DNA from 2 places in the Pradoshia sp. TA40_28 genome. Region 2 is predicted to be linked to the other one. Evidence: riboswitches for the same ligand, from Rfam matches in the RefSeq annotation. Region 2 holds a riboswitch; the other holds the start of a gene.
What was found. A riboswitch is a leader RNA that binds a small molecule or an ion and turns the genes downstream of it on or off. The one in region 2 is predicted to bind thiamine pyrophosphate.
Positions count from the first base shown of each region.

Region 1: it holds a riboswitch for thiamine pyrophosphate, as region 2 does, so the genes downstream of both, thiT (energy-coupled thiamine transporter ThiT) here and AC58NB_RS10905 (hypothetical protein) in region 2, are expected to answer to the same signal.

Region 1 is NZ_JCATZO010000007.1:178,435-186,162, forward strand. Features, by position in the region: gene fumC (class II fumarate hydratase) at 1-475, opposite strand, end outside; gene AC58NB_RS11560 (hypothetical protein) at 914-1,207, shown strand; gene AC58NB_RS11565 (transglycosylase domain-containing protein) at 1,327-3,336, opposite strand; gene AC58NB_RS11570 (hypothetical protein) at 3,445-3,609, opposite strand; gene AC58NB_RS11575 (universal stress protein) at 3,895-4,395, shown strand; gene AC58NB_RS11580 (helix-turn-helix transcriptional regulator) at 4,556-5,020, opposite strand; gene thiT (energy-coupled thiamine transporter ThiT) at 5,324-5,914, opposite strand; TPP riboswitch at 6,029-6,129, opposite strand; gene AC58NB_RS11590 (dicarboxylate/amino acid:cation symporter) at 6,193-7,452, opposite strand.
Region 2 is NZ_JCATZO010000007.1:54,552-62,279, reverse strand. Features, by position in the region: gene AC58NB_RS10935 (YitT family protein) at 117-959, shown strand; gene AC58NB_RS10930 (DUF3813 domain-containing protein) at 998-1,192, opposite strand; gene AC58NB_RS10925 (competence protein) at 1,193-1,330, opposite strand; gene AC58NB_RS10920 (Cof-type HAD-IIB family hydrolase) at 1,409-2,227, opposite strand; gene AC58NB_RS10915 (prolyl oligopeptidase family serine peptidase) at 2,373-3,134, shown strand; gene AC58NB_RS10910 (metal-sulfur cluster assembly factor) at 3,206-3,514, shown strand; TPP riboswitch at 3,653-3,752, shown strand; TPP riboswitch at 3,820-3,920, shown strand; gene AC58NB_RS10905 (hypothetical protein) at 4,007-4,249, shown strand; gene thiM (hydroxyethylthiazole kinase) at 4,253-5,008, shown strand; gene thiD (bifunctional hydroxymethylpyrimidine kinase/phosphomethylpyrimidine kinase) at 5,005-5,820, shown strand; gene thiE (thiamine phosphate synthase) at 5,799-6,461, shown strand; gene AC58NB_RS10885 (hypothetical protein) at 6,540-6,671, shown strand; gene AC58NB_RS10880 (GNAT family N-acetyltransferase) at 6,865-7,323, shown strand; gene AC58NB_RS10875 (twin-arginine translocase TatA/TatE family subunit) at 7,467-7,667, shown strand.

The DNA.
Region 1 (7,728 bases), 120 kb from region 2:
GTACATTTCTATGTATAGTATCATAAGCAGCAATATGTAAAGCCGTTGGGTATGTATCATTAGAACTTTGTGACATATTTACATCATCATTCGGATGTAATGTTGCTTCATATCCATTCTTCTCCAACCATTCATTCCCTTTACGTGCCACCACTTCATTTATGTTCATATTACTTTGGGTACCACTTCCGGTTTGCCATACTTTTAAAGGAAATTCACTATCTAAACTTCCTGCGATAATTTCGTCACAAACATATGATATTGCATTCTTTTTTTCTTCTGACAAATTACCTAATTCAAAATTGGAATAGGCAGCAGCTTTTTTTAGGTGTGCAAAGGCATAGACAATCTCAATCGGCATTAACTCTTGACCAATTTTAAAGTTATTACGGCTGCGTTCTGTTTGAGCTCCCCAATAGCTTTCAGCTGGAACACGCACTTCTCCCATTGTATCTTTTTCAATCCGATATTCCACCTACATCATCCCCTATTAAAAATTATCGTACTATTAAGAACATACTCTCTATTATAGCAAACGGTCAAATGATAGCGCTTAAATTTTGAGTAATTATCTGGTTATTTTATAGGGGCTTTTTAAGGGATTACGCATTCCAAAACATATGTCCAATAAAAAATCCCAACGTTATGATACTTGCTATTGCAAGTGTTACTGTGTAATCAACCATCCTCTAACCTCCTCCAATCCTTATCAAGTTAAAAATAACATAATTAGCGTTTAACTAGATGGATAAAAAATGAAAATATTTTACAATTTCATGACTATCCTACTATTTATTCCAAACATTCCATTCCAACATAATTTACCCACTTCAACTATATTTTGTTTAATAAATCAAACACAGGGTAAATAGTGTATATAAATAATTATAATCCAGAGGAAAAGGTGAGATAAATGAATTACGAAATCGGTTCTTCTGAACTTTCTATTCAAAAACAAATAACACTTCCACAATTGATGTGTATTGCAGATTATGCGAAAAACTATAATGGAACAATAAAACTAGCAACGAAAAGCCAAGAAATAAATGTAAATGATATTCCCTCATTAACTGCATTTTTCTTAACATTGGGTACTGATGCTCAGGTTAACGTACTTGTTAAAGGTGAAAATGCTCAAGAGGCAATCGAGCAAATCGAAACTATTTGTTTGGAAGAAAGTACTGAATTGACGCCATCTATGTCTTAATAACTGAATGGTAGAAGAAAAGCCCATTTGAAACCGTAATAATTACGATTTCAAATGGGCTTTTTTCAGTTTACTGATTTTTTGTATCTAAGTGTTCCTTATCCTAAGACCGCCAAGCATTAATTTTTCCAGCGATTAAGCCATTCATCAAAACTCTTATTGATTTTCTCCTTTTGCTCTTTCCAATAGTTTTTGAAGCGGTTTTTTTCAACTTCTTTCTCCATATCGTTGATTGTTGGAACATCAAACGTTTCCTGTTCCATATTTTGCAATGCAGCTGTCATCATTTCTTTAAAAACAATATTTGCACCGCTTGTGTTATCTTTTAAAAGATACTGATTAACTGTCGTTCTGTCATATCCCATCCACACTGCACCAACAAGGTTAGGAGAATACCCAACAAACCATTGGTCTTTTACTGCATTTGGTGCTGATACTCCATTTACCTGAGTTGAACCTGTTTTGCCGGCTATCTCTCTATTTTCTACTTTTGCATTTGTTCCAGTTCCACCTTCATGCTCAACTACTCCTTTAAGCATCGCTGTCATATTATCAGCTATTTTTTTGGTGGTAACCTTTGTTTCTTTTCCTTTAAATACACCAACTTCTTTTCCATTCGCATCCACAATCTTTTGGATAAGATGCGAATCCTGACGTATACCTTCATTAGCAAAAACGGAATAAGCAGCGGCCATTTCTAATGGAGAGACCCCTTCATTTAAGCCTCCTAGAGCCAGACCAAGATTACGATCCTCCTTTTTTAACTTAATACCAAACTTCTCTGCATAATCTATTCCAGTTTGTATACCTATTTCATTTAAAAGCCAAACTGCAGGGATATTTTTAGATTTATAAACAGCCTCGAACATCGGGACTTCTCCCTCATACTGATCATTATAATTTTTTGGAGAATAGCCTCCGGCAAATTCCATTTCTTCATCTATAATCATATCTACAGGTTTGTACCCTTCTTCAAGAGCAGGTGTATATACCGCAAGCGGCTTCATCACTGAACCTGGCTGCGCTTTTAGCTGAGTGGCTCTGTTGTATCCAAGAAAAACGTGATCTCCTCTTCCCCCCACGAGTGCCCGTACGCCTCCTGTCTTGGGATCAAGCAAAACAGCACCACTTTGGACAAGCTCATTGGGATTTGATCCTTTTGCGAACAACTCATCTTGTTGATATACCTTTTCGACAGCTGCTTGCATGTTTTGATCCAATTCAGTATAGATTTTGTATCCACCGGTTAATAATTCATCCTGGACAATTCCATATGTTTTTCTAGCTTCCTCGATCACTTGGTCTACATAATATGGATACAGACCTTTTAACGGGTCGCTTAATTCTGTCAATTTGATTTCAGTGTTAGCTGCGGATTCCCTTTCTTTATTCGTGATAAAACCGCTATTTTCCATTTGCTTTAGCACGACTTTCTGTCTCTTTTTAGCAGCATCATAATTTTTATATGGGTCTAATGCTGAGGGAGCATGTATTAATCCGGCTAGCAAAGCCGCCTCAGAAAGATTAATCTTTTCAACTTCTTTACCAAAATATACTTTGCTGGCATTTTGGATTCCCCAGGCACCATGTCCAAAGTAAATTTGATTTAAGTACATTTCCATGATTTCATCTTTTGTGTATTCGCGTTCAATCTGACTGGCAATGGCAACCTCCTTCAACTTTCTTTTTAACGTTTGTTCAGGAGTTAGCAACGTTATTTTTGCCAGTTGCTGTGTAATGGTGCTTCCCCCCTGTACGACCGATCCTGCTGTAAAATTTTTGTATGCGGCCCGAATAATCCCTATATAGTCAATTCCATTGTGTTCATAAAAACGTCGATCTTCTATGGAAATTACGGCATCGATAACATGCTGCGGAATTTTATCGATCGGGACACCTTCCGCTTTATTACCCGAAATTTTGCTTGCCTCTTCTCTATCCCTATCATAAATAATAGTTGGCTGCATAAGCTCAGTCTTTAAATGAGACAAATCAACTTCCAGATTCAAAAGTATATAAAAGAATATACTCACGATAAGAGCTACAAAAGATATACCAAGCAGAAGAATGTGTATTAGACGAGAATGGTCGAATATTCCAAGTGCTTTTTTTAAAAACTTATGACCCATCCTTATATCCCTCCACTAAAATCAATTAAATTTTTATGCATTTTTACATATTATACACAAAAAATAAAAAAACAACTGATAGGCAGTTGTTTTATGTTCACTCTATTTTCATTTAATAAACTCATTATTCGAGGCTTCAATTTCTTTATGCAATGTTTCCATATACATATACACTATTTGTTTTACTTTCACATCTGCTCCCAAAACATCCAAATGAGTTAAGCATTTTTTAATAATAGGGTGAATATCCTGGGGTTGTTCGTCTTTTAACATCCTCATCACCTCTTTTTTCTATAATACAAGAATACAAGATAATGAGAGGTATGACCACCGGTCTTTTGGCATATTTATCTAATTTTTTTACATACTGAATACTATGTGTAATTTCACTGGTTTTTTTAGCAAATTATGAGCCTTTTCAAATCATAGGCTATTTTTCACACATCTTTTTTCAAAATTGCACCCTACCAATAGATTCTTCATCTATTCACCATGTTTCCAATAATCAAATTTAGGATAAATAAAAAAGAACAACCAAATAGAAGGGACTGAATCTATATGTTTAAACATATATTGGTGGCGTTTGATGGCTCAGATTCGGCTAAATTAGGATTATCAATGGGATTAAACTTTTGTAAGAGTAATGAAAACTCATTGTTATCAGTTGTTTATGTTTATGAGAAAAAAAATGAAGCTTATATTCATGATGAAACATTTGTTACGTCCAGCACAGCACCATTCTATGCGGATACCAGCCATGGCCAGGCGATCATCTCAGATAAGAGTCCTTTTATAAATGACAACCCATCTAAGACTACTCAACTTGAGGAAATTGAAAGATATGTAGAAAGCCTTGAAGATAACAATCTAATCCATTCTCATTTTGTTGTACTGGAAGGAACAACCGATGATATGATTCTTCAATATGCAGAGAAAGAAGGTGCCGATTTAATCATTGTTGGCAATAGCAGCACCTCTGGTCTTCGTAAATTATTCCTTGGCAGTGTTTCTGAAAAAATTATTAAAAATTCCAGCTGCCCTGTTTTAGTAGCCAAATAAGGTTAAATATTCCTAATTCTTACATGACCTCCTGCCTCACTGTAAAAAAACAGGAGGTCATCTATGTGCCGAATCAAACTAAAAACCATTCAATTGAAAAGAGACATCCCAGAATAGCTCCATTCATATGTATGGCAGGAATCTCTCTCCATAACAAAAATTATGATTGCAATACTTTATTGACTAGTTCTTTAAATTTACTATGGGCATCATTTTCATTTAATGAGCTATAGATCCGGTACTGATCCCCATCCAAGATCCGGTAGTGTTCACTAATCATATTTTGTTGCAGAACGTACCCGCCTTCAAGCAGAACATCTTTCCACCATACCTTACCACCAAGCATCTTTTCTTTCCTATAATCAATTCTTTCCCTTGAAACGGTTTCAATAACTTCGAGTGGATCCCCGCCAAATAATGTTTGCACAGTTAAAGTTTCACGAAACAATGAAACAACAGCCACAACAGTTGTCCAACTTGCTTCATTACGTTCCTTTTCAATTTGCACCAATGTTTTTTTGGAAATCCCTATAATTTCAGCCATCTTGTCTTGTGTATAATCAACCTCAACCCGGATTAACCTCATACGTTCAGATATTAGACGAATAATCTCATCCTTACTCATAAACATCCCTCTTCCCATCAATATTAATTAATTTTATATACACTCCACAATCAATGTTCACTACTACTATTATAATAGAAATAAATGGAAGATAGGTACTATAATGTATATATTTACTAATTTTTTTATATTCCCTTGTTCTTCATCCTAAAAACCTACTGTAATTATTCATAAGGGTCAGAAGAACTATCTACTAAAAACTAGTCATTATGAAACGAAAAGTTAGAACGTATAGGGAGAGAAATGTAAAACTCAAAAAGGCTCTCAATCATGTTGAGAGCCGAGATATCGATTTTATTCTTTTTAAGAATGATGTGCAGGTTTTCTTAGAATGACTCGTGGTGCCGCAGCAAATAACAGCATCATTATACATCCGCTCACTATCACACTGGGCATCATATAGGATAAATTATACAGCAGCGAAAATACTACGACCGATTGCCCATCCGCTACACCTGAACCAAAGAATACCATCCCGGCAATAAAATGCGCGATAAAGCGCAAGGCACTGCCGAGTAGGATTCCTAAAAGGATCATACCAGTAGTTTTCAAATTTTTCTTTCGAATTTGTTCTCTTTCAACATACTTAAATACGAGTCCCGCCAAGCCAACAACCGTATAGGCAACAATATAATCAAGGAACCCTTGTACAGGGTGCATGATATAAGCAGTTCCTGACAATATTTGCAGTAGACCGAGCAATAAACCTGATGCTACGCCTCCTTTGATACCCCAGCGATAGGACATTAAAAAGACAGGTACCATAGCGATTGATACGCTTCCTCCTTGAGGCCATAAACTGAAAGATAATACATTGGCCAATAAATCAAAGATAAAGGCCAGAGCAGAAAAAACAGCAATCTCAACCATAAATAATAATCGATTATTTCTCATTAAACTTCCCCTTTCTAATCAAGAGTTTTGAATCGTAATCTAAAGTCTTGATTCGGGCATCCAAAAATGCAAAAAAGCAATGCGCGCATAAAATGGCTCGCATTGCTTACATTTACATTTATTCAGCCACATTCCTACGCTAGTGTTAACTAACAGGTTCAAAGGGTCAGAACTCAATCGTTCACTCTCAGCCATTGGCTCCCCTTGTGGAATACTATTCATTTCTTACATCCTACTAATATTTTCATTCATTAGCAAGTATTATCTATTAAGACTAATTAAGCAGTCATTTCTTCTACTTCAAATTCTTCTACTTTATTTACTTTTTCTTCACGTTTCTTTTCAGATTCAGCAATGATAACCGCACAGGATGCATCTCCTGTAATATTAACTGCTGTTCTAGTCATATCAAGTAAACGATCAATACCCAATATTAGACCTATACCTTCAACCGGAAGGCCAACCTGTCCAAGAACCATTGACAATAGAACTAACCCTACACCTGGCACTCCAGCTGTCCCAATGCTGGCAAGGACAGCAGTTAAAATGACTGTGATTAATTGCGTCATCGTAAGTTCCACGCTGTAAGCCTGAGCAATAAATACAGTTGCTACCCCTTGCATAATAGCTGTACCATCCATATTGATGGTAGCGCCAAGTGGTTGTACAAAACTGCTGATACTTTTTGGTACTTTCAACTCATTTTGTGCAAGTTCCATAGCTACCGGCAAAGTTGCACTGCTAGATGATGTACTGAAACCTACTGTCATAGCTGGGAAAAACTTTTTGAAGAACTCAATTGGATTTCGTCTTGCGAATATGGCAATAGCTCCCCCGTATGTGAAAATGGTATGAATCAATAATGCCAATAACACGACAACCATATAAAGACCCATACTTTTAATAGCCGGGAGACCCTGACTGCCAATAGCCGTTGCGATCAAGGCAAAAGTCGCATATGGCGCTGCCTTCATAATAAGGTTAACCAAGTACATTAGTACCTCATTACCTTGCTCCAACAGGTTTATAATACCCTTTGTCTTCTCACCAAGAGCCGTAATTGCAATACCAAAGAAAATAGACATTACAATTACTTGGAGCATATTTCCTTCAGCCATCGCCTGAATTGGATTCTTTGGAATGATATTTATGAGTGTTTCAGAAATAGAGGGGGCTGTAGTGGCTGTATATTCAGCCGAGGCAATATCAAAATTACCTCCATTCCCTGGTTTAATGACTAATGCAAGGAATATACCAATTGTAATGGCAAATGCAGTTGTAGACAGGAAATATAGAATCGTTTTACCACCGATCCTCCCGAGTTTTTTGGGATCACCCAGACCTGCTGTTCCCAAAGTAATTGAGATGAGTACAATTGGAACAACCAACATGGTAATAGCATTAATAAACAGACTGCCAATTGGTGAAAATGCTACAGTATTTAAGATTTCAAATAATTGAGGTGAAAAAATATTAAGAGCTAATCCAACAATTGCACCAAAAAATAATCCTAATATAATTTTAATTGTAAGATTCATAGATGTCCTCCTTCATTTTTTTGATACTATTTTAAAAATCCTACCTAACAAGGAGGATTTATCAGAAAACCATCCAACTGAATAGATGTGTTTTTTATTATTATAATATAATAATAGTAGATTATTCCTAAGATGACAATGGAAAGAATTACAGGAGGTATTTATGTAGTGCGCTATAGCTTTATTTTAAGGTGATTCACTATCACAAGAACGATATAGAGAACTGAACTGAGAGTAAATGTCGAATAACGAGTATTCACTGTTCAGTAATTCCAC
Region 2 (7,728 bases):
AAATTTTCTTAGTTTAATTATAAGTCTACAATCTTTTTTAGAAAACAAAAATTGTTCACAACCTATCTTATAATGGAGAATTTATTTGTAGTTGTCAACTTAAGGAGGAGCTAGATTTGGTTTGGAATGAAACAAAAAAAATACTTGCTGTTGTGATTGGAGCTTTATTAAATGCAATCGCAATGAATTATTTCTTAATTCCTGCGAACATTTTTGCGAGTGGGTTTACGGGCACAGCTCAAATTATTTCTGCAGCATTGGACATGTTTACGAATATTAATTTATCAACGGGGGTATTATTACTTGCTCTTAATATTCCGATTGCTATCCTTGCTTGGTTTAAAGTTGGGCGGTCATTCACGGTGTACAGCTTTTTAGCTGTTTTACTAATGTCCTTATTCTTAGAAATTTTACCTGTGCAGTCGTATTCGGATGATATTATCCTTAATGCTGTGTTCGGTGGTGTAATTGGAGCCGCAGGTGTTGGAATCACTTTACGATTTGGTGCTTCCACGGGTGGTATGGATATTGTGGCAATGATTCTTTCAAGGATTAATGATAAGCCAATTGGGATTTACTTTTTAATGCTGAATGGAGCTATTGTGGCCATTGCTGGACTTATGTACTCAGAAGAACAAGCACTTTATACATTAATTTCTTTATATGTATCTACAAGAGTCATTGATGCGATTCATACAACACATATTAAAGTTACGGCTATGATTGTAACGAGACATGCTGATGAATTGAAACAGGCTATTCATTCCAAGCTGGTACGCGGAATAACGATGATCCCTGCTGTCGGAGCCTTTACTGGTGAAGATAAAAACATGCTGATGATTGTAATCAGCCGTTATGAACTTTATGATTTGCAGAGTATTATTCAAGAAGTCGACCCGCATGCCTTTACGAATATCGTTCAATCTACCGGTGTTATCGGTTCTTTCCGTAAAGATTAAAAAAAGGGCACAAGACCTTAGTCTTGTGCTCTTTTTCATTAGTTTGAATGCTTTTCAAGGGAATCAAGTATATCCTGCATGGTATGCAATTGAGCCTGCTCAGCCAGAGTAGAGTTAGCGAATGCAGAAGAAAGCTCATTCCGTGCTTTGGTGATTAATTCTTGCTGATTGGAGCCATTTGTCTGCGCCAATTCTACCGCTTTCTGAGCACGGCTAAATAATTCATTACGCATTTATAAACCTCCACAGGTAGAATTCTGTGCTGCTTCCGCCTCAGCCATAGTTGTGCGATATGGGAATCGCTCACTATGTTTGGATACAGCAGTCTTACCGTCTTGGACAAAGCGCTTTGATTTATTCCTTTTTCCCATGGAATAACCCCCCGCATTCAAGTTGTGACTCTAGAAATGAGAGTCATTTTTATCTTAACCATCAAGAGATTATGTTAGTCATGCAGACTTAATATTGAATTTTTCTTCAAGGAAGACGGCAATTCCATCTTCTTCATTCGTTAATGTAATATGGTTAGCGACCGTTTTCAGCTGTTCGATACCATTGCCCATGGCCACGCCGGTGCCAACATAATCAAGCATTTCTAAATCATTATCTTCATCACCAAATGCGATGATATTCTTTCTGGAGATCCCTAAATCTTTCGCAACCAAATCAACGCCAACGGCTTTACTCATCCCACTTTTTACGATTTCGATAACATGCCATGGATCTGCCCAGCGTCTGTGATCAATGACTTCAGCATGGACATCGGAAAGGTGCTTTCTGATATTGGTAACATCATCCTCGTCAGAATGGATAAGCATGGACGTAGGAGAGGTCTGTAAAAATTGACGAAGATCTCCGGTAGTCACATTAGGGCTTCCAAGTTGGAAAATATCAATTAATTTTTCATCATGATAATGGAAATACACATCATCCTTTACCTCAGCGATAATATTGTGATAACGATAATTATTCAAAGCTTCCACAATTTCTTTGGCCACTTTAATATCAAGCGGTGAATGATGCATGCCCCAGCCTGAATGGAGGGGATGATGGATAAACGCGCCATTAAAATTCACAATTGGTGTTTTAAATTGCATTTCACGATAGTATGGTTCGCTGGAACGGTATGGTCTGCCTGTCGCTATCATAACTTCATGGCCATTATTTTGTAATGTTTGTAATACGTTTTTAGTACGTGGAGAGATGGTTTTATCATCTTTCAACAAAGTTCCATCCAAATCAAGTACAATTAAATGTTTATCTGTCATAGGGCTCTCCTTCTAAATAAAATTTATTTTAGAATTATAAGTTTAATTAATTCCATTTAGATTCCTCATTTATATATCATAACAAGTATAAGGAGTTATTGGTATTGTTTGGTTTATAAAATATATATATAGAATGGGGATAACAATGATACAAATAGAAAAAGTATATGTAGAACATATTCCAATGCTTATTGTCGGAAAGCAGGATATGAATAATGTACCTCTTCCCGGGTTTATCTTTCTTCACGGATTCACCAGTGCGAAAGAACATAATTTACACTATGCTTACCTCTTGGCGGAAAAGGGATTCAGAGTGTTTTTGCCTGAGGCCTATTTACACGGTGAACGAGAGGATGGGGGTACAGAGAATTTATCAAGTTCATTTTGGAAAATTGTCATAACCTCTATAAAAGAGCTGCATATGATAAAAAAATCTATCACTGAACATGGTTTGGCCATCCATGATTGTATAGGTCTTGGCGGAACGTCAATGGGGGCGATTTCCACGCTTGGTGCATTAACTCAATATGATTGGATTCGTGTTGGAGTAAGCATGATGGGGAATCCAGCCTATAGAGAGTTTGCGGAATATCAAGTAAATGAATTTGAAAAACAAGGGATTGATTTAGGAATTACGGAAGAAGAGAAATTAAAAATATTCGGTACTCTTGAAGAACTTGATTTATCCCTGCAACCTGAGAAATTAAAGAATCGCCCACTTTTCTTCTGGCATGGGGAAAAAGATCAGGTTGTACCAATTGCAGGGGGTCGTGCATTTATTGATCAACACCACGAAAAAGTAGAATCTGGCATGATTACTTACATATCTGAAAAAAACGCCGGACATGCCGTTACAAGAAAAGGATTGCTACAGGCTGTTAACTGGATAGAGGAAAAGCTTGTATAAGGATTAAGAATGGTCAGATTGTTCAAAGTTTGGTAGGATTGAAGAAAGAATATGATGGAAGGAGATTTACTATGGATCAAGATATGAAAGATAGCATTATGAGCGCGTTGGAAGAAGTTTTGGACCCTGAATTGGGTATTGATATAGTGAACCTGGGGTTAGTCTATGATGTGAACATGACTGAAGAAGGTGATGTGACAGTGAAAATGACTTTAACAGCGATGGGTTGTCCATTAGCTGGAACGATTGTCGATCAGGTCCGTTATGCACTGAAAGAACTTCCAGAAGTCAAAAATGTAGAAGTTGACATCGTTTGGACACCAGCATGGACAAAAGATCGTATGTCCCGCTATGCAAAGATTGCTTTGGGCGTTCAATAAGATGAAATTTTTCGAAAGAGAGAGTTATTTATGAGCTCTTCTTTTTACGGAAGGGTACTTAGCTTGAATCGACATCCAGCAACAAACATAAAGTTGGATTGAAAGTAGCTTTTCTTTCTGTTAAAGTATAAATAATCAAATTATTTGCAGGGGGACTCATTTCTGAGTTGAGAAGGTAAAACCTGACCCTTTGAACCTGTCAGTTAACACTGGCGTAGGGAGCAATTAGTACATAGGCCTATTCGATATGTGCGAAAAGCTCTTCAAGGTATTTAGAAGAGCTTTTTTTGTTTCCAATTAAATAGTTTTGATTGCGGGGGGACTCATTTCTGAGTTGAGAAGGTAAAACCTGACCCTTTGAACCTGTACAGTTAATACTGACGTAGGGAGCAATATCATCAGTTGATATGAGACCCTTTTTTAGTATGTGAAATACTCACACTATTAAAGGGTCTTTTTCCATACGTCCACCAGAAAAATGGAGGGCTGAAAATGAATTTTTGCAAAGAAGTACAAAGAGAGAAGAGTATTTGTTGGCAAAGGAGATTCGAATATCCATTCATGCTAAATTTCGCCGAAAGGACATTGCCGTTTGTGAATTTGAGCCGCTATGTGCAGCATGCCGATGAACAAAAGCAATATAAGTTAAAAGAACCTTTCCAAAAAAGCCATTTGTACGAGCGATTTTTTGTAAAAAGGCACTGCCTAAACAAAATTGGAATTCGGAGGGGTTAACTAATGTTTAAACAAATTCGAAAAAGGAAGCCGCTTATTCATTGTATGACTAATTATGTGGCAGCACCTATACAGGCAAACGGTCTTTTGGCAATTGGTGCAGCTCCTATTATGGCTGATGAAGAAAATGAAATGGAGGAAATTGTCAGGAGGGCAGATGCTTTACTCCTCAATATTGGAACACTTAATAAACGGACAAAAGAAGCTATGCTGACAGCGGGGAAGGCAGCAAATATCCATGGCATTCCAGTCGTACTTGATCCGGTAGGTGTGGGAGCGAGTACATTTCGTAAAGAAAGTGTTCAGGAGTTCTTGGAAGAAATTGATTTTACTTTAATTCGTTGCAATGCAGGGGAGCTTGCCACCATTGCTTGTGTGGACTGGACACAAAAGGGAGTAGATGGTGGATCAGGTGAGATGGATATAGAAAAGGAATCAAAGAAAATCGCCAATCTATATAACTGCTTTGTGATTGTATCTGGAGAGAAAGATGTTTTAACGGATGGGTCAATATGCGCCATGGTAGAAGGAGGCCATATCAACATGACACAGATTACCGGTACAGGTTGCTTGTTAAGTGCAATTTCTGCTGCTGCCTTGACAATCAAAGAGGTAAATCTGGTTCATTTGCAGGAACTGTTACATGAATATAAACTTGTCGGCAGTTTGGCCAGTAAACAATCTCACTATATAGGTGACTTCCAAACAGTCATTTTAAATGAATTGAATCGGTTATCCAGGGGGGAGGACTTGATATGAAAGTAGTTATGACGATTGCTGGTTCTGACAGTGGCGGTGGAGCAGGAATCCAGGCTGATTTAAAAACTTTTCAGGAGTTGAAAGTATTTGGGACATCAGCCATTACGTCCTTAACAGCGCAGAATACAAACGGAGTACATGAAATCTATCCTGTTGATCCCTTGTTTGTTCGGAAGCAAATTGAAGTACTTGTTGAAGATTTTAATGTAGCAGCCATTAAAACAGGCATGTTATATTCTGAGGAAATTATTGAGGAAGTATATCAAGTACTAAAGGATCTCGACATCCCACTTATTATTGACCCCGTTATGGTGGCAAAAGGCGGAGCGAGTCTATTGCATGAAAAAGCGGTACACAGCCTGCGCACAAAGTTATTTACTATCTCTAGCATGATTACACCCAATATACCGGAAGCGGAAGTACTGAGTGGAATAGACATCGTAACTGCAGAAGATAGGAAAAAGGCAGCAAGAATCATTTTGAGCTATGGAGCAGAATGCGTGGTCATAAAAGGCGGCCATATAGATCATCAACATATTGCTGAGGATACGGTCTACTTGGCGGGTGGAGAGACATTCAGTTTGCAAACGGAAAGAATACACACAAAAAATACACATGGAACAGGTTGTACCTTTTCTGCTGCGATTACAGCTTTTCTTGCAAAGGGATATTCGACCCGTGAAGCAATTTTAGAGGCGAAAAAATTCATCCAAATGGGAATCAAATATGATTTACGATTGGGACATGGGCATGGACCGACGAATCATTTTGCCTATAATCAGTATGATAAATGTGGGGTGATTCTAAATTGAATCGTAATCTCCTACGTATTTATTTTGTAATGGGATCACAAAATGTCTTAAACAATCCATTAGATGTGCTTGAAGAAGCGTTAATAGGGGGAATCACTGCTTTTCAATTTCGGGAAAAGGGTGAGGGAGCACTCTCCGGGGCTAAATATCTGGAATTGGCAATAAACTGTCAGAGCCTTTGTAGACAATATGGTGTACCGTTTATCGTAAATGATGATCTCGAATTAGCAATCCATCTTAATGCGGATGGTATTCATATCGGACAGGATGATCTACCGGTACAAAAAGTTAGGGAAATGATGGGGAACAAATGGGTTGGCGTATCTGTACATACTATGGCTGAAGTGAAAGAAGCCATTAAATATGGAGCGGATTATGTAGGAATTGGACCTATCTTTCCTACAAATTCAAAAAGTGATGCCAAGAAACCAAGCGGGACCAGATTTTTAAGGGAAGTGGCAGATCTTTATCCAGAACTGCCGATTGTAGGGATAGGCGGCATAACACCGGACAATACACGCGAAGTGTTAGAAGCAGGTGCAGATGGAATTGCCGTTGTTTCTGCCGTTTCTTTAAGTGAACATCCAACTAAAGCAGTTGACCTGTTTAAGCTTGAGATGACAAAAAGTGAAAAAGTGTGAAACGGATGCAACGCCTAGGGGAATGATAAACAAGGAAAGAGAAGTTCTCTTTGTCATTACTCATACAGGAGGGACATTATGCATCGTTATGACGTAGCACAATTAAATGAAGATCAGATCAAGAAATTAAATGAGTATCAGGACGAACTAAGTGAGCAATTAGGTAAGGATATTATCTTAATTGCTTATAATGATGAGGTAACCAAATAATTTCATATGAAAAGGCGATTGCTGTTATAAACAGCTGTATCGTCTTTTTTTCATTTGAGCGAAGTTGGATTGTTAATATTTAGTAAAATATTAGGAGTTGGGTTAAGGTTAGATAGACATTTTGTTTATCTTTAGATGATCCAAACATACGAGCATTAGATATATAGATTAATTAATGGAGATGGAAAAAGTGATGATTGAAAAGATTAGCAGGTGCACAGAACTTACTGAAAAGCACTGGGAGCTGTTATTGAAAGCAGATCCTTCCAAGCAGCAAGTACAAAAGTATTGTAAAACAGGCTATATTTTTGAATTTCTTCTGGATGAGATTGTAGCAGGAATTATTTGTATCATACCGAAAACACCAGACAGGGTTGAAATTATGAATCTATCCATACATGAACAATGGCAGGGCAGAGGATACGCGAAGACCCTGATTGAATATGCCTGTTCCTTTTCAGTCTCTAAAGGATATCGCATTGCAGAAATTGGCACTGGGAACTCAAGTCTCAATCAACTTGCCTTGTATCAAAAAGCTGGCTTTAGAATAATGGGGATCGACCATGATTATTTTACGAGGAATTACCCTCAGTCCATATATGAAAACGGAATATTATGCAGGGATATGATTCGCTTGGAAAGAAAACTATAGTCTTACTGGAGATTGCAGAATTAGGTCATTTTGTAAATGAATACTAGTAGAGATAATTGTTTTTAAGTGATGAGAATGTTAGGATGACTATGAGTATGATTGTTAAATATTAGTAGACTAATATTCGGATGGGAGAGATATATATGCTTCAAAATATTGGAATACCAGGGCTTATTCTGATTTTAGTGCTTGCATTAATGATTTTTGGTCCATCAAAGCTTCCGGAAATAGGGAGAGCATTCGGAAAAACATTAAAAGAGTTTAAAAATGCAACAAAAGGTATGATTGAAGATGATGATAAAAAGAATGAAAAGATAGAAATGGACAAAACAAAAACTCTTTAATTCTATAAGGAGTTCTGATTGTAGATAAAAGGAATTCAGAAGGCTTTTATAGAGTCCATAT